Hydrogenophilus thermoluteolus: one gene and its partners. The protein of the gene in region 1 interacts with the protein of each later gene in a pairwise test. Links are inferred from orthologs where the notes say so. Each region holds a gene or a part of one and is shown on either strand. Other genes may lie near its edges. The genes, in order: groL, HPTL_RS06825, aceE and grpE.

Region 1 (4,124 bases):
CGTACCGGCACGCACTCGCAGGCGACTACCGCTTCTTCAGCTACGGCGACGCGATGTTCCTGCCGCAACGCTACGACACGGATTGGGCGCCGCATGAAACCCATTGACCCCAGAAGCAAACAGCAGAAGCACGGTCCGATCGCTGGCGTTCCCTGCCGCGAGACACACTGGAAAGCGCACCGATGAACGATCGACCCCCTTACCCTGACGTTGGCACACCATGCGAACCGGTGCCCTTGCAACGCGTACCCACCCTCCCAAACGCTGCGCAACCCCAAGACCTACCGGATGCGCCAGACGCAACGGACGCGCCAACTCCGCCACCGCGCGCCGCTTTCACGCTGCTTGCCCGCTCGGGGGCGGCGCGGCGCGGGCGGTTGCGCCTACGGCGCGGAACCGTCGAAACCCCCGCGTTCATGCCGGTGGGCACCTACGGCACCGTCAAAGCGATGACCCCAGCGATGCTCGAAGCGATCGGTGCGCAGATCATCCTGGGCAATACTTTCCACCTCTGGTTGCGCCCGGGTCTGGAGGTGATCCAGCGCTTTCAGGGACTCCACCGTTTCATCGGTTGGAACCGCCCCATCCTCACCGATTCGGGCGGCTTTCAGGTTTTTTCTTTGGGCGCGCTGCGTAAAATCAGCGAAGAAGGGGTTCGTTTCGCCTCCCCGATCGACGGCAGCAAGCGGTTCCTCACCCCTGAAGGCGCGATCGAAATTCAGACGGTGCTCGATTCGGACATCGCGATGGTCTTCGACGAATGCACGCCCTACCCCGCGACCTTCGACGAAGCGGCGGCGTCGATGCAGCGGTCGCTACGCTGGGCCCAGCGGTGCCGAACCGCGTTCGACCAGCAGGGAAACCCCAATGCGCTTTTCGGGATCGTGCAAGGGGGCATGTACGAGCCGTTACGCGACGCGTCACTGGCCGGATTGCTGGAGATTGGCTTTCACGGCTACGCCATTGGCGGTCTTTCGGTGGGCGAACCCAAAGCGGAGATGGTCCGCATCCTGGCCCATACGGCACCGCAGCTACCGGAAAACCAGGCGCGCTATCTGATGGGCGTGGGCACGCCCGAAGACCTCATCGTGGGCGTACAGCATGGGATCGACCTCTTCGACTGCGTGATGCCCACCCGCAACGCGCGCAACGGCCACCTCTTTACCCGATACGGGGACATCAAGATCAAACAGGCACGCTACCGCCACGACACCGAACCCCTCGACCCAACCTGTGACTGCTACACCTGCCGCCATTTCAGCCGCGCCTACCTGCACCACCTCTTCCGCGCCGGCGAGATTTTGGGTAGCATCCTCAACACCATCCACAATCTCCGCTACTACCAGAATCTGATGGCGGAATTGCGCACGGCGATCGAACACGACACCTTTGCCGAAACCGCTGCGCGCTTGCTGCGTGACCGGCAGGAGGGAAACCGCGCGTGAACGCTCCGCAGCCGATCGGGCTACGGAGCGTACCGCTTACCGCTGCCCGCTTCGGTTTGCAGGCGGGAGCGCACGAACGCAGACCGTTACCGCGCCGAAACGCACCGATTACGCTTTCACGTCGACGGTGTTGCCCAAATGGGGCGGGTTGCTCGGTTGCGGCAACGCGGCCAAAAGCGATAGCGCCGTCTGCTCTTGTACGTCGTTGATTTTCTTCAAGACGGCGGTTTGAATCGCCGTGGTCACCTGATTCTGCTGCAGCACGTTCGCGATCTGGGTTACATCCATGGTATCCATCGTCTGCTCCGGCGCCCTTGGCGCTTTTCATTCTATTGGGTTAACGGCAGAAATGCCAATTACTTGAGCTATTTGAAGACATGCTCGCGAAAACAAAAAAATCCCACCCCCATTGGGGGTGGGATCGTGATGCTGTTTTGAGGAAACAGGAACCGATCAGAAGTCCATGTCACCCATACCAGCGCCCGCGCCCGGCGCAGCGGCTTTTTCATCTTTCGGCGCTTCAGCGATCATGCACTCGGTGGTGAGCATGAGGCCAGCGACCGACGCGGCGTTTTGCAGCGCCGAGCGGGTGACTTTGGTCGGGTCGAGCACACCCATTTCGATCATGTCACCGAATTCGCCGGTTGCGGCGTTGTAGCCATAGTTGCCCTTGCCTTCGAGCACCTTCGCGACGATCACGCTCGGCTCTTCACCCGCGTTCGCGACGATCTCGCGCAGCGGCTGCTCGACCGCGCGAAGCACGATCTTGATCCCGGCTTCCTGGTCGGGGTTGTCGCCCTTGAGCCCTTTCGCGACCGCCGCTTCACGGGCACGCAGGAGCGCCACGCCACCACCCGGCACGATCCCTTCTTCGACCGCGGCGCGGGTTGCATGCAGCGCGTCTTCGACGCGCGCTTTTTTCTCTTTCATTTCGACTTCGGTGGCGGCACCGACTTTGATCACCGCAACGCCACCCGCGAGCTTCGCGACACGCTCTTGCAGTTTTTCGCGGTCGTAGTCGCTCGTGGCTTCTTCGATCTGCACGCGGATCTCTTTGACGCGCGCTTGGATCTTCGCCGGGTCGCCCGCACCGTCGATGATCGTGGTGTGCTCTTTCGCCACTTCGACACGCTTGGCTTGACCCAGATCTTCGAGGGTCGCCTTTTCGAGCGAAAGACCGACCTCTTCGGAGATCACGGTACCGCCGGTGAGGATCGCGATGTCTTGCAGCATCGCTTTGCGACGATCACCGAAGCCCGGCGCTTTGACCGCGCAGGTCTTGAGGATGCCGCGCAGGTTGTTCACCACGAGCGTGGCAAGGGCTTCGCCTTCGACGTCTTCCGCGATGATCAGGAGCGGCCGGCCCGCTTTCGCCACTTGTTCGAGCACCGGCAAGAGGTCGCGGATGTTGCTGATCTTCTTGTCGTGCAAGAGGATGTAGGGGTTGTCGAGCACCGCGACTTGCTTGTCGGGGTTGTTGATGAAGTAGGGCGAGAGGTAGCCGCGGTCGAACTGCATCCCTTCGACCACTTCGAGCTCGTTTTCGAGGCTCTTGCCGTCTTCGACGGTGATCACCCCCTCTTTGCCCACTTTGTCCATCGCTTGTGCGATGATCTCGCCGATCGAGCTGTCGGCGTTCGCCGAGATCGTACCCACTTGCGCGATCTCTTTGGTGGTCGAGCAGGGTTTGGAGATCGCTTTCAGCTCTTCGACGATCGCGGTCACCGCCTTGTCGATCCCGCGCTTGAGGTCCATCGGGTTCATCCCGGCGGCGACGTACTTCATCCCTTCGCGCACGATCGCTTGTGCAAGCACGGTAGCGGTGGTCGTCCCGTCACCGGCGACGTCAGCGGTCTTCGAGGCCACCTCTTTGACCATCTGCGCGCCCATGTTTTCGAACTTGTCTTTGAGTTCGATCTCTTTGGCGACGGTGACGCCGTCCTTGGTGACGATCGGCGCGCCGAAGCTGCGCTCGATCACGACGTTACGCCCTTTCGGCCCCAACGTGGTTTTCACCGCATTGGCAAGGAGGTTGACCCCTGCAACCAGGCGTTCACGCGCACTGTCGTGGAATTTGACTTCTTTGGCTGCCATTGTTTCTGCTCCTTCGTGATTGGGTTGGTTTCGCGTTTTGATGCGTTGCCCAACGGATTACGCTTCGATCACTGCCATGATGTCGTCTTCACGCAACACCAGGAGCTCTTCGCCCTCGACCTTCACGGTCTGGCCCGCGTATTTGCCGAAGAGCACTTTGTCGCCCACTTTCACCGCCATCGGGCGTTTGCTGCCATCGTCGAGAATCTTGCCGTCCCCCACGGCGAGCACTTCGCCCTGATCCGGTTTCTCCCCAGCGGTATCGGGGATCACGATCCCACTGGCGGTTTTGCGTTCAGCTTCGATACGTTTGACGACGACACGGTCATGCAACGGACGCAGTTTCATGACAGACCTCTCCTTTTTCCTTGTGACACAGTTTTCCCAGCGGGTGGAGTGTTGTTAGCACTCGCACCTAACGAGTGCTAATGATAGGGTAGGTGCTCAAAAAAATCAAGGGGGCAATCGCCCCCTTTGCGTATCGATCGGGATCGGCTGGCGCAACGACCTGCTCTAGCGGGCCCGTCAGCCGCATGCGACGGCTTTCAGGAACGCATTTCGCGATGGTATTGCGCGACGCGTTCG
Region 2 (4,144 bases), 1.1 Mb from region 1 along the record:
GCGGCGTCGCGTAAGGTTCTTGGTCCCAGAATAGGAAGTACCAGGTACGGGCCGCTCCCCACGCCCCAACGCGCCAGTGTCTGGCCAAAATCTTCGTTGTGTTTGGGGAGCCCGGCTTCCGACGCGATATCGAGGAGGCCGAACAACCCGAAGGTGGAGTTGAATGCAAAGCGCATCCAGTCGTTTGCTGCGGCACCGGGTTTGCCTTGCAACAAATTGTTGAACCCGATCCAGAGATCCCCCAGGTTTCCGAAGAAGTTGCTCACCCCTTTTTTCACCGGTTCCGGCGCCACGGTGTCATACGCTTGCGCCACGGGCTTCACCACCGCACGATCGAGCGCCTCATTCACCGCGAACATCGTGCGGTTGAACCCTTCCCATGGGTCGACTGGCGTTGCGCGCACCGCGGCGTTCGTCGACGGCGCATCCGCGCTAACCCCGCCCCGCTGAACGGCGGTCGCACAGCCGCTCAGCGCAACCGCGAGCGCCCCGATCGCCACCGCGCACCCCAGCCAAGAACCGAAACTTCTTTGCGTCATGTGCCGCATGCGCTTCACTCCGCCGCCTTATTGACCAAAAACTGGCCGATCAATTTTTCCAATACCACCGCCGATTGCGTCAGCAAAATGCGGTCGCCATCCTGGAGGTTTTCCAGATCCGCGCCCGCTTCGATCCCCACGTACTGTTCCCCCAGCAACCCCGCGGTCAAAATGCTCGCGCTCGAATCCTTCGGAAAGGGGATATTCCTGCTGAGTTCCATCGTCACCTCAGCGCGGTAGCTCTTCGGATCGAGCCGAATCGCGGTCACCCTTCCAACCAACACCCCGGCACTCTTCACCGGCGCTTTCACCTTTAATCCGCCGATATTGTCGAAATAGGCGACGACGCGGATCGTCTCGCCGTCGATCCGCGACGTTGCGGCACCGGAGACCTCGAACGCGAGGAAAAAGAGCGCCGCGACCCCCAGCAAAACGAACAGTCCGACCAAAACGTCCCAACTCTTGCGTTCCATCTCACCGTCCAATGAACATGAATGCGGTCAGCACGAAATCGGCCGCCAACACGGCCAACGCCCCATAGACCACGGTTTTGGTGATCGCCCGCGAAACGCCTTCCGCGGTCGGCGTACAACTCCACCCTTGAAAAACGGCGATCCAGGTGACGATCACCCCAAAGACGAAACTTTTCACGATGCCGTTGCGCACGTCTGCATCGAAATCGACCGCGTTCTGCATCTGCGACCAGAAGGTCCCGTGATCGACACCGATCACCACCACCCCAATGAACCAGCCGCCCAAAATCCCTACCGCGGAAAAGATTCCCGCGAGTAACGGCATCGCAATCACCCCCGCCCAGAATTTCGGAGCGATGACGCGCGCGATCGGGTTCACCGCCATCACATCCATCGCGTCGAGCTGCTCAGTGGCCTTCATCAGTCCGATTTCCGCGGTCATCGCGCTGCCGGCGCGGCTTGCGAACAACAACGCAGCAACCACCGGCCCGAGTTCGCGCAGCAGCGAGAGCGCCACCACCCCGCCCAGCGCGGTCTCCGAGCCGAAACGTTGAAGCGTATCATACCCTTGCAGCCCCAACACCAAACCGACGAACGCCCCCGAAACCACGATGATCAGGATCGACAGCACTCCGGCGAAATAGAGGTCACGGATGAGCAACGGCACCCGGCGAAACGTCATGCCGGAGTGGCGCAACAACGCGATCACGAACCGCGCTGCAAACCCCAGTTGCACCACCGTGTCGATCGTTGCCTGCCCCAGGCGCGCAACTGCGTTGATCATATCTCCTCCATCAGCGCTTCGGCAAGCGGCGGCGCCGGATAGTGGAAAGGGGCAGGCCCGTCGATTTCGCCATGGACGAACTGGCGCACGTAGGGATCGCTCGCGTTGCGGATTGCATCCGGCGTACCGTGCGCGACGATGTGCCCGCGCGAGACGAAATAGACATAGTCGACCAACGCGAGCGATTCGACCACATCGTGGGTGACCACTACCGACGCTGCACCGAGCGCATCGTTCAGACGGCGAATCAGCGTTCCGATCGTCGCGAGCGAAATCGGGTCGAGCCCCGCGAACGGTTCGTCATAGAGGATCAACTCCGGATCGAGCGCAATCGCGCGGGCCAGCGCCACCCGCCGCGCCATACCGCCCGAAAGCTCACTCGTTTTCAAGCGCGCGGCGCCCCGCAACCCAACCGCTTCCAGTTTCAGCAACACCAGGTCGCGGATCAGCGGCTCCGGCAACCGGGTATGCTCTCTGAGCGGGAATGCGACGTTTTCGAATACGTCGAGATCGGTAAAGAGCGCCCCGAATTGAAAGAGCATCCCGATACGGCGCCGCAGCGCGTAGCGTTGCGCTTCCGAGGCTTGATCGAGCCGGACACCCAAAACCTCGACGGTGCCGGACCATGGGCGTAATTGCCCGGTCAAGAGGCGCAGCAGCGTCGTCTTGCCCGAACCCGACCCCCCCATGATCGCGACCACCTGGCCGCGATGAACGGTGAAGTCGATGCCGTGCAGGATCTGCCGCGTCCCATACCCGGCGTCAACCCCGGACAACGAAGCGACCAATCGTTCTGTCACGCAATAAGCCATTTTTGAGCGAAGTCCTCATTATACCTGATCGGCAACGTGCGCAATTGCGCGCGTTTTTCCCCGTAAAATCCCCTAAAGTTTTTCGCTGGGTTGCCGATAATCGAGGCAAAGCACCATCAGGAGTCGAAAGCATGACACCGCGTTCTCTCTTAGGGGTTCTCTTTGCGGCACTCACGGCTGCCGGCTGTTCGTCGGTCACGGTGAGCGCACATCAAGAAACCCCCAACCCAACCGCGAATGGTGCGCGACACGAAGCCGTCGCATCCGAGTACGGCGCTGCCATGCCGTCGATCGAAATGCGCCCGGCGTTCCGCCCGCACCGTCAAGCGACCGCAGCCCCGCTTTCGGTTACCGAAGCGCTCAACTTGATGGCGGAACAGCTCGACGCCAATACCAAACACAAGAGCGCCTATCCCGCAGTGCTCGCCGCGACGTTCGTGAACCTGGACCGGATCGACGACACCTCACCGCTCGGGCGGCTGCTTACCGAAGGGCTGGTCGCGCGCTTGCAGGTTCGTGGCTGGAACCTCTATGACGTGCGCCTCAGTAAAGCGGTTGCGGTCACGCCAGAGGGCGAGTTCGTCCTCTCCCGCGATCCCAAGCGGCTCGAATACCAGTATGCGGCTGCGGCCGTACTCACGGGCACTTACACCGTGACCAGTAACGAGGTCATTCTCCACGCACGGATCACCGATGTCGCAACCGGCGTCGTGGTGGCCAGCTCTGAAGTGCGGCTTCCCATCGACGACGAGGTAGCCCATCTCCTCACCGATCACGACAGCCTGCGCCCGATGCGGATCATTCGGGGCCACTGATGCGGCAACGCCCTGACCGCAGTCACGTGACGAGACGGCACCAGTGGCTGCAACGCTTCGCGATGGTCGCACTAGCGAGTACGCTCGCAGCGTGCGCGCAGTCGGCCGTTGTCGAACCGCGCACAGAATCGCTGAGCGATTGCGCCACGTTACTGCACGAGCGGCTGGGTGCAGACGCCGCGCAACTGTGCGGCTGCCAGGGCTTGGCGTGCACGACCCCGGTGGTCATCACCGATTTCGTCGCCGTTGACGATTACCGGTCGCAACGGCTCGGCAAACGCCTTGGAGAAGAGTTTCGCTTGGCGTGGCAACAACGTTGCCAGCGCCCGGTCCGTACCGTCGAACTGGCAGCCGACTTTCGCCTCGATGAAACCGGGCTGCGCGCGCTCACCCGCGACGTCGCGCAATTGATGACCACGACCACCGCGGACCCGCTCGCTTTCGTCGGCACCTACCGTTTGGAAGGAACCGAGCGCATCCGCTATTTCATCCGCCAAGTCCACCTGCCCACGCAAACCACCACGACCATGGCAGGAGGTTACTTGCCGCGCCGCTGTATCGACCCCCTGACGCCGCTGCCTTCGCGTCTCACGCAGTAGGTTCACGAAGGAGGCGTCAGAATAGCCCTCTGGGAGGGTTGTTCGCGCATCGGCCAGCGACGCTCAATCAGGCCCGGCAAGAAAGCGCTCGCGCGCCGCTTCGAGCGCCGCCATATCCCCGC
Region 3 (4,491 bases), 850 kb from region 1 along the record:
TGCCAATCGGCAGCGAAAACCAGTGCGTCGACACCATCGAGCACCGTTTCGAACCGCTGTTGGGCCGCTTCCAGTGCCAAACGGGTTCGCTTCTGTTCGGTGATGTCGAGAATTGCCGCCATCCATCCGCTCTGTTTGCCACTCTCGTCGATCAGCGGGGAAACGTAAAAGCGGGCGATACGCCGCTCACCGTTTTTGTGTTTGATGCGCATCTCGTACCCTTCGGGTGGCGTTTGCCCCGCCAACACCATCTGCAGGGTACGTTGGCACAAATCCCAATCCTCTTCAGGCCAGTAGGGAAACGGTGGCATTTTGCCTTCGAGCTCATCGCGGTCGAAGCCCACCATGCGACAAAAGGCTGGGTTGGCAAACGTGATGCGCCCTTCGAGGTCGGTCGCGCGCAGTCCAAGGCTCACCGACGATTCCATGGCTCGGCGAAACGCCATTTCGGAGCGCAACGCAGCTTCTACCTCTTTTTGTTGGGTGACATCGTGGGCAGCGGCAAACCAAACCCCATCGTCTGGCGCCGGGTTGATGTGCCAAGAGAGCCAGCGATGCGCGCCGTTGAGGGTCTTCATGCGAACCGTGAAGGAAGCCGGTTCGCCTTGCCGCAGAAAAGCCATTGCTTCGTCGACGTGCGGCCAATCGTCACGCACCGTGAGATCGAAGAGCGATTTCCCCAGCAGCAACCGCTCGGTATAACCCAACACCCGGGTAAATGCAGCGTTACATTGCTGGAACTCCCCTTTAGGGGTCAAGAGCGCCAACAAATCCAAAGAAAAGTGGAAGAGCCGATCGCGCTCCCGAAGCAGCCGTTGCAGCCGAAGGTGTTGCCGGCGCTGGAGCCAACTCAACCAAACCACGGCCGCCGTCAACAGCGCAATCGCGACCATCGCGAAGGTATCGGGCTGATTCATGCCCATTCCTTGTTACGTCTCATTGCATCATCGAATGGTTTTTGCTTTCGGGTGCCGCGAATCCTATCATGGGGGGCATGGAAACTGCGGCAACGCGATTGCTGCACTGCAGTATTGCATATCGTGGAATTTTGTTTTAGCATACGGAATGACCACCAGTAAGACCTAGGAGGGACCACCATGGCTGAACGTCATCGTCAAATCATTCTGCAAAACGATCCCGATCCTGAAGAGACCCAAGAATGGTTGGAAGCGCTCGATGGCGTGATCGAGCACGAAGGGCCGGAGCGCGCGCACTATCTGATCGAATCGCTGATCAGTGAAGCGCGCGAACACGGTGCCGACATCCCCTATTCCGCCAATACGGCATACGTCAACACGATCCCTGCCGATAAACAACCCCCGTACCCGGGTGACCCGGATCTCGAAATCAAAATCCATTCCTACATCCGATGGAATGCGATGGCGATGGTTGTTCGCGCCAATCGCGACAGCAACGTGGGTGGCCACATCGCCTCGTTTGCTTCGGCAGCGGTGCTCTACGACGTTGGCTTCAACCACTTCTTCCACGCGCCAACCGAAGACCACGGCGGCGACCTCGTCTACTTCCAAGGGCACTCGGCCCCGGGAATCTATGCACGTGCTTTTCTGCTTGGGCGATTGACCGAAGAGCAGATGATCAACTTCCGGCGCGAAGTCGACGGGAAAGGGCTCTCTTCCTATCCGCACCCCTGGCTGATGCCTCAGTTCTGGCAGTTTCCCACGGTTTCGATGGGGCTGGGCCCGATCCAAGCCATCTACCAAGCCCGTTTCATCAAATATCTGATCACCCGTGGCCTGGTCGATCCGGCAAAACACGAACAGCGCAAAGTGTGGTGCTTCATCGGGGATGGGGAAACCGACGAAGTCGAAACCCTTGGCGCGATCGGAATGGCAGCACGGGAAAAGCTCGACAACCTGATTTTCGTGATCAATTGCAATTTGCAACGGCTCGACGGGCCGGTGCGCGGCAACGGAAAGATCATCCAGGAGCTCGAAGCGGAATTCCGGGGTGCGGGTTGGAACGTGATCAAAGTGATCTGGGGTACCCATTGGGACGCGCTCTTTGCTCGCGACAAAACCGGTGCCCTCCGACGGCGGATGATGGAGCTCTGCGACGGGGACTACCAGACGTTCAAAGCGAAAGACGGTGCGTACGTCCGGGAGCACTTCTTCAATACCCCCGAACTGAAAGCGCTCGTTGCCGACTGGACCGACGAAGAGATCTGGCAGCTCAACCGCGGCGGTCATGACATTTTCAAAGTCTTTGCCGCGTACAAAGCTGCGGTCGAACATAAAGGGCAACCCACCGTGATCCTTGCGAAGACAATCAAAGGATACGGAATGGGACAAGCGGGCGAAGCGATGAACATCGCCCACCAGGCAAAGAAGATGGATCACGACGCGATCCGCCGCTTCCGCGATCGTTTCCAACTGCCTGTGCCCGACGACAAACTCGATGAACTGCCGTTCCTGACCTTTGCACCCGACTCGGCTGAATACCGCTACATGCAGGAGCGGCGGCAAGCGCTTGGGGGCTATCTCCCGCAGCGTCGAACGAAATCCGAAATCACCTTGCCGGTTCCCCCGCTCGATGCATTCAAAAGTTTCTTTGCCGGAACGGGACCGGGGCGGGAAATCTCCACGACGATGGCACTCGTGCGCATCATGATCCAACTGATGCGCGACAAACAGCTCGGCAAACACATTGTCCCCATCGTACCCGACGAATCGCGGACGTTCGGGATGGAAGGGATGTTCCGTCAGTTCGGGATCTGGAGCCAAGAGGGGCAAAAATACGTTCCCGAAGACCACGACCAGTTGATGTTCTACAAAGAGTCACGCGACGGCCAAATCCTTCAAGAAGGGATCAACGAAGCGGGAGCCGTCTGCGACTTCATCGCCGCTGGAACGAGCTACAGCGTCCATGGCGTGCCGATGATCCCGTTCTACATCTTCTATTCGATGTTCGGCTTCCAGCGCACCATGGACCTCATTTGGGCCGCAGCGGATCAGCGCACCCGCGGGTTCCTGATCGGCGGCACCTCGGGTCGAACCACGTTGAACGGTGAAGGGCTGCAGCACGAAGACGGCCACAGCCATCTGCTCTCTGCCGCTGTCCCCAATTGTGTAAGCTACGACCCCACCTTCCAATACGAAGTCGCCGTGATCGTTCAAGAAGGGTTGCGGCGCATGGTCGCAGAACAAGAGGATGTTTTCTATTACATCACGGTGCTCAACGAAAACTACGAACATCCGCCGATGCCGGAAAGCGAGACGGTCCGTGAGGATATCCTCAAAGGGATGTATCTCTTCCAGGCCGCGCCGGACAACCTCGACGGTCCGCGTGTCCAGCTCATGGGGTCGGGGGCGATCCTACGCGAAGCGATCGCTGCCGCAGAGTTGCTCGCGCGTGACTGGAACGTAGCCGCAGACGTCTGGAGCTGCCCAAGTTTCACCGAATTGGCGCGCGATGGCCACGACTGTGTCCGCTGGAACCTCCTCCACCCGTTGGAAGCGCCCCGCAAGTCCCACGTCGAGCAGAAGCTCGAGAACCATCCGGGGCCGGTCGTAGCGGCAACCGACTACGTCCGTCTCTTTGCCGAACAGATTCGGCCTTTCGTCAAACGAACGTATCTCACACTGGGTACCGACGGGTTTGGGCGTTCCGATACCCGCGAGAAGTTGCGCCACTTCTTCGAAGTGGATCGACACTGGATCACGATCGCCGCATTGAAAGCGCTTGCCGACGATGGGGAGATCGATCGCAAGCTGGTTGCCGCAGCACTCGTCAAATACGGCATCGATCCTGAAAAACCCAACCCCCGCCTGGTGTAAGGAGGAGCGGCGATGAGCAAATTGGTAACCGTTACCGTCCCCGATATTGGCGACTTTCACGACGTTCCCGTCATCGAGGTTTTGGTCACGCCCGGACAACGCGTCGCTGTGGATGACCCCCTCTGTACGCTGGAATCCGAAAAAGCGACGATGGACGTCCCGTCCACCGTTGCCGGTATCGTCAAAGAAGTGAAGGTGCAGGTCGGCGACAAAGTCAATGAAGGCACGCCATTGGTCGTGATCGAAACCGAGGCCTCTGGGGAGGCCGAATCCGCGACGTCGGCCACAGCGACAGCAGCGCAAGCCAGCGACGCGGCACCAAGCAGCGCAACCGAACCCAGCGCAGTCTCTGCACCCGCCGCATCTGCCCCAGCGTCGGCCGAATCGCCTGCAGCCGCAGGCGCAACCGTACCCCCCTCGACCCAACCGCAAGAAGTCGCGCTCGTGATTCCCGATATCGGGGACTTCCACGACGTACCGGTGATCGAAGTGATGATTGCCCCGGGGCAAAGGGTCGCGGTCGATGATCCGATCTGTACGTTGGAATCCGAAAAGGCCACGATGGATGTCCCAGCTACGGTCGCGGGGGTCGTGAAAGCAGTGCGCGTCAAAGTGGGCGACAAGGTCAACGAAGGGGACGTGGTTGCGATCGTCGTCCCGGACGAAAGCCACGTTGCGCCCCCAGAGGCTTCCCCAA
Region 4 (3,915 bases), 930 kb from region 1 along the record:
CGCACTTTTTGTCCGCGGACGGGAAATCGCGCGGCAAAGCGGCGCGATGGATGCCGGACGTCTTCTTTCTTGGTTACAAGGACATTTGCAATGAACCCACCGATTACCCTAATACCGGGATGGCGGCTTGGACGCGGGCCGCTTGCCCCTTTGGCGAACGCGTTGGGTGCAGAGTGGTATGACCTTCCTGGGTACCGGGAAACCCCCTTCACGGCGGACTTTGCTGACGCGGTTACCCGTCTGATCGCTACGGTTTTGCCAGGAACCGTTCTGGTTGGTTGGTCCTTGGGCGCCATGATTGCGCTCGCGGCAGCGGCGCGCGCACCGCACCACATCGGCGGCGTGGTCGTGATCGGCGGCACGCCCTCGTTCGTGACACGCGACGGGTGGTCCCATGGGCTGACGCCTGAAGCGCTTGCCGAGTTTCGCGCCGCGATCGCCGAGGACGAACCGGCGATGTTGCCCCGTTTCGTCGGCGGCTTCAACCGCGGCGAACCGGAGAGCAAAACCCTGACCGCCGAAATTCTGGCTACAGCCGACCCCGCCCCGTCGCTGGAGATCCTGCTTGCCGGGCTCGATTGGCTGGCTACGGTCGATCTGCGCGCAGAACTCCCCTCCATTACGACCCCGGTCCTCGTCATTCACGGGGAGAACGACCCCCTCATTCCGTGTGCTGCAGGTGAAGCCATCGCACAAAACGTGCCTCAAGGAAAATGGCTGCCCATCCCCAACGCCGCCCATGCGCCCTTTCTGCGCCACCAAGCAACGATCGTTGAAGCGGTCTCAAGTTTAGTTTCGTGATGCCGTTAACCAAGCTGCCCCTGTCATTCTTCTCTCTGGAGGGCAGCGATGCGAATCACCGAATCGGCACTCCACCTTGCCGCCACCCACACCCAAAGCGAAAGCCGTCACCTGACCGCCAGTCGGCTCCGCTACGAAGGCATCCCGAGCGGCCTACCGCTCAGTCGCTCGCGGCAAAGCCAGCGCACTGAGCGCGGCGCGCTTGCCCCGGAGCCGACTGCCAATCTTCCTGCCCGAGCAATACCCTCGAACACAAAAGAGACACCTGTCCGAGAAGGGGAAACTTCGAGCGACTTGACGCCCGAGATGCGATTCATCCGGGAGCTCCTGCGTCGCTTCTTTGGCGTAGAAACCGAGGTCGGCGAAAAGTATCCCCTCACGACGACGGACGCTGCCACCACCGCTTCCCCAACGGCTCCTGCCCAACCGCAGCAGGACGCCACCACGGGACCTGACATCATGGTGGTGCGTGCCGAAACCGTCACCGCAACCGCTACCATCGTCCGCAGCGAAGCGCTGGCCTTTTCTGCGTCAGGGGTCGTGCGCACCGCAGACGGGCGGACGATCGAATTTGCCGCGGGTTTTGCGCTGAGTCGCAGCGAAAGCCTTTCCGTCTCACTTGCCGCAACCCGACTGACCACGGAACGCGCGCCGCAGATGAAAGATCCGTTGGTGATCGACTTCGCAGGAAGTCACACGGAACTTGCTGATATCGGATTTCGATTCGATCTTCAGGGAAACGGATCGTTGGTGAATCTCCCTGTACCGGTAGGCGGCAAAGGGTTTCTGGTGTTCGACCGCAACGGCAACGGCCGCGTCGACGACGGCAAAGAGCTCTTCGGTCCAACAACGGGCGACGGTTTTGCCGAACTGGCCACACTCGATAGCGACGGCAACGGCTGGATCGACGAAGGGGACGGGGCCTATGGTCAGCTCTACGTCTGGCACCCGTTTGCCGCCGACCGCCTGATTTCGCTGCGGGACGCCGATATCGGCGCACTGGCCACCCAAGCCGTAGCCACACGCTTTACCACCCATGACGCCAACGGCAACCCGCTGGGTCAGCTGCAATTCAGCACCATTTATCTTCGGGAAAGCGGTGGCGCTGGGACGGTATCCCATTTGGACTTGCGCGTGTGATCGCTGCTTCCCCTTGAAATCCCACTACCCTGCCCCCATTCCAGTACAATTGAACCATTGGAATGGGAGCAGAACCGTATGACCAACCCGAACACACCACATCCGAATCCGGAAAACCAAGCAACCCAAACCAACCCAAACCCCACCTCGGACGTCAATACCGATCCGAACGCACCGGGCATGGGCAGTGATACCATCGCCACCTCTACGTTTCCCGCAGGCAAAGCGCCTCAAACCGACGAATCCCAGGTAACTCCCGGCGCACAGCCCGAATCGCACCATCAGCCACCCACCGACAGCGTTCCCGACCTCCAAGAGATGGTGCGGATTGCAGAGCGTAAAGCGGCCGAGCACTACGACGCCTGGTTGCGTGCCAAAGCAGAAACGGAAAACGTCCGGCGCCGTGCCGAAGAAGAGATTGCCAAAGCGCGCCTCTACGCAATCGACAAATTCGCCGCGGCGCTCTTGCCGGTGAAGGATAGTCTGGAAGCGGCGCTCGCCACAGAGAATCAAACGGTCGAAAGCCTGCGTGAGGGAGTCGAACTCACGTTGAAACAACTCACCGCCGCGCTCGAACAGTTCGGCATCAAAGAGGAGAATCCAGCAGGCAACAAATTCGACCCCAACCTACACCAGGCAATCGGGATGATCGAGACCGACGGCGAACCCAACCACGTAGCGCAGGTATTGCAAAAAGGCTATCTGATCCATGAACGTGTGCTCCGTCCGGCGCTCGTGATGGTCTCGAAAGCCAAATCGGGCTCTTGAAATTCTCATCAACGCCCTCATACACCAAAACAGTTCCAACACAGAAACGGTAATAGGAGAAAACAATGGGCAAAATCATCGGTATCGACTTGGGAACCACCAACAGCTGCGTCGCGGTGATGGAGAACGGCAAACCGCGCGTGATCGAAAATTCGGAAGGAGCGCGCACCACGCCGTCGGTCGTTGCCTACACCGCGGATGGCGAAATCCTGGTTGGCGCCCCGGCGAAACGGCAAGCGGTCACCAACGCGGCGAACACCTTCTACGCGATCAAGCGTCTCATCGGTCGCCGTTACGAAGACCCGGAGGTGCAAAAAGACATCAAACTGATGCCCTACAAGATCATTCGGGCAGAAAACGGCGACGCCTGGGTGGAAACCTCGACCGGCAAGAAACTTTCGCCGCAGCAAATTTCTGCGGAAGTCTTGCGCAAAATGAAGAAGACCGCAGAAGATTACCTGGGCGAAGAGGTCACCGAGGCGGTGATCACCGTACCGGCATACTTCAACGATGCGCAACGGCAAGCGACGAAAGACGCGGGGCGGATCGCCGGTCTCGAAGTCAAACGGATCATCAACGAACCGACCGCAGCGGCGCTCGCCTACGGCCTGGACAAAAAACCCGGCGACAGCAAAATCGCGGTCTATGACTTGGGGGGTGGCACCTTCGACATCTCGATCATCGAAATCGCCGAAGTCGACGGTGAACACCAGTTCGAAGTGCTCGCCACGAACGGTGACACCTTCCTAGGCGGGGAAGACTTCGACAACCGCTTGATCGACTACATCGTCAGTGAATTCCAGAAAGAGCAAGGGGTAGACCTCAAGAAAGACCCGCTGGCGATGCAGCGCCTCAAAGAAGCGGCGGAAAAAGCGAAGATCGAGCTCTCATCGAGCCAGCAGACCGAAGTCAACCTCCCCTACATCACCGCGGATGCTTCTGGGCCGAAGCACCTGGCGATGAAGATCACCCGGGCGAAGTTCGAATCGCTCGTCGAAGACCTCATCGAGCGGACCATCGAGCCGTGCCGCATCGCGCTCAAAGACGCGGGTCTCACCGTCAAGGACATCGACGAGGTGATCCTGGTCGGCGGACAAACCCGGATGCCGAAGGTCCAGGAAAAGGTCAAAGAATTCTTCGGTAAAGAACCGCGCAAAGACGTCAACCCGGACGAAGCGGTGGCGATCGGTGCCGCGATCCAAGGGG

What was found.
Region 2: the proteins of groL (region 1) and HPTL_RS06825 interact in binary tests that used the Escherichia coli proteins (3 or more experiments, as listed by UniProt). The link is inferred for Hydrogenophilus thermoluteolus from one-to-one orthologs.
Region 3: the proteins of groL (region 1) and aceE interact in binary tests that used the Escherichia coli proteins (3 or more experiments, as listed by UniProt). The link is inferred for Hydrogenophilus thermoluteolus from one-to-one orthologs.
Region 4: the proteins of groL (region 1) and grpE interact in binary tests that used the Escherichia coli proteins (3 or more experiments, as listed by UniProt). The link is inferred for Hydrogenophilus thermoluteolus from one-to-one orthologs.

What each region holds. Positions count from the first base shown.
Region 1 is NZ_AP018558.1:347,012-351,135, reverse strand. Bases 1,220-4,124 are described here. They hold groL (chaperonin GroEL), read right to left. Parts: upstream 3,540-4,124; coding sequence 1,899-3,539; downstream 1,220-1,898. Other genes in these bases: HPTL_RS01575 (class 1 fructose-bisphosphatase), read right to left, coding at 4,085-4,124; groES (co-chaperone GroES), read right to left, coding at 3,597-3,887; HPTL_RS01590 (YjfB family protein), read right to left, coding at 1,554-1,742; tgt (tRNA guanosine(34) transglycosylase Tgt), read left to right, coding at 1,220-1,445. Outside these bases: tRNA preQ1(34) S-adenosylmethionine ribosyltransferase-isomerase QueA, read left to right, coding at 1-107; more of tgt, read left to right, coding at 183-1,219.
Region 2 is NZ_AP018558.1:1,398,166-1,402,309, forward strand. The notes cover bases 695-3,619. They hold HPTL_RS06825 (ABC transporter ATP-binding protein), read right to left. Parts: upstream 2,597-3,619; coding sequence 1,793-2,596; downstream 695-1,792. Other genes in these bases: mlaD (outer membrane lipid asymmetry maintenance protein MlaD), read right to left, coding at 695-1,012; mlaE (lipid asymmetry maintenance ABC transporter permease subunit MlaE), read right to left, coding at 1,014-1,796; HPTL_RS06830 (FlgO family outer membrane protein), read left to right, coding at 2,740-3,423; HPTL_RS06835 (FlgO family outer membrane protein), read left to right, coding at 3,423-3,619. Also shown: HPTL_RS06810 (MlaA family lipoprotein), read right to left, coding at 1-548; more of mlaD, read right to left, coding at 554-694; more of HPTL_RS06835, read left to right, coding at 3,620-4,022; HPTL_RS06840 (monovalent cation:proton antiporter family protein), read right to left, coding at 4,086-4,144. UniProt on the Escherichia coli protein: Part of the ABC transporter complex MlaFEDB, which is involved in a phospholipid transport pathway that maintains lipid asymmetry in the outer membrane by retrograde trafficking of phospholipids from the outer membrane to the inner membrane.
Region 3 is NZ_AP018558.1:1,199,368-1,203,858, forward strand. What follows is about bases 723-3,994. They hold aceE (pyruvate dehydrogenase (acetyl-transferring), homodimeric type), read left to right. Parts: upstream 723-1,097; coding sequence 1,098-3,794; downstream 3,795-3,994. Other genes in these bases: HPTL_RS05810 (PAS domain-containing sensor histidine kinase), read right to left, coding at 723-917; aceF (dihydrolipoyllysine-residue acetyltransferase), read left to right, coding at 3,807-3,994. Outside these bases: more of HPTL_RS05810, read right to left, coding at 1-722; more of aceF, read left to right, coding at 3,995-4,491. UniProt on the Escherichia coli protein: Component of the pyruvate dehydrogenase (PDH) complex, that catalyzes the overall conversion of pyruvate to acetyl-CoA and CO(2).
Region 4 is NZ_AP018558.1:1,276,193-1,280,107, forward strand. What follows is about bases 1,214-3,915. They hold grpE (nucleotide exchange factor GrpE), read left to right. Parts: upstream 1,214-2,121; coding sequence 2,122-2,709; downstream 2,710-3,915. Other genes in these bases: HPTL_RS06205 (hypothetical protein), read left to right, coding at 1,214-1,941; dnaK (molecular chaperone DnaK), read left to right, coding at 2,775-3,915. Also shown: thioredoxin TrxC, read left to right, coding at 1-94; HPTL_RS06200 (alpha/beta fold hydrolase), read left to right, coding at 91-801; more of HPTL_RS06205, read left to right, coding at 850-1,213. UniProt on the Escherichia coli protein: Participates actively in the response to hyperosmotic and heat shock by preventing the aggregation of stress-denatured proteins, in association with DnaK and GrpE. It is the nucleotide exchange factor for DnaK and may function as a thermosensor.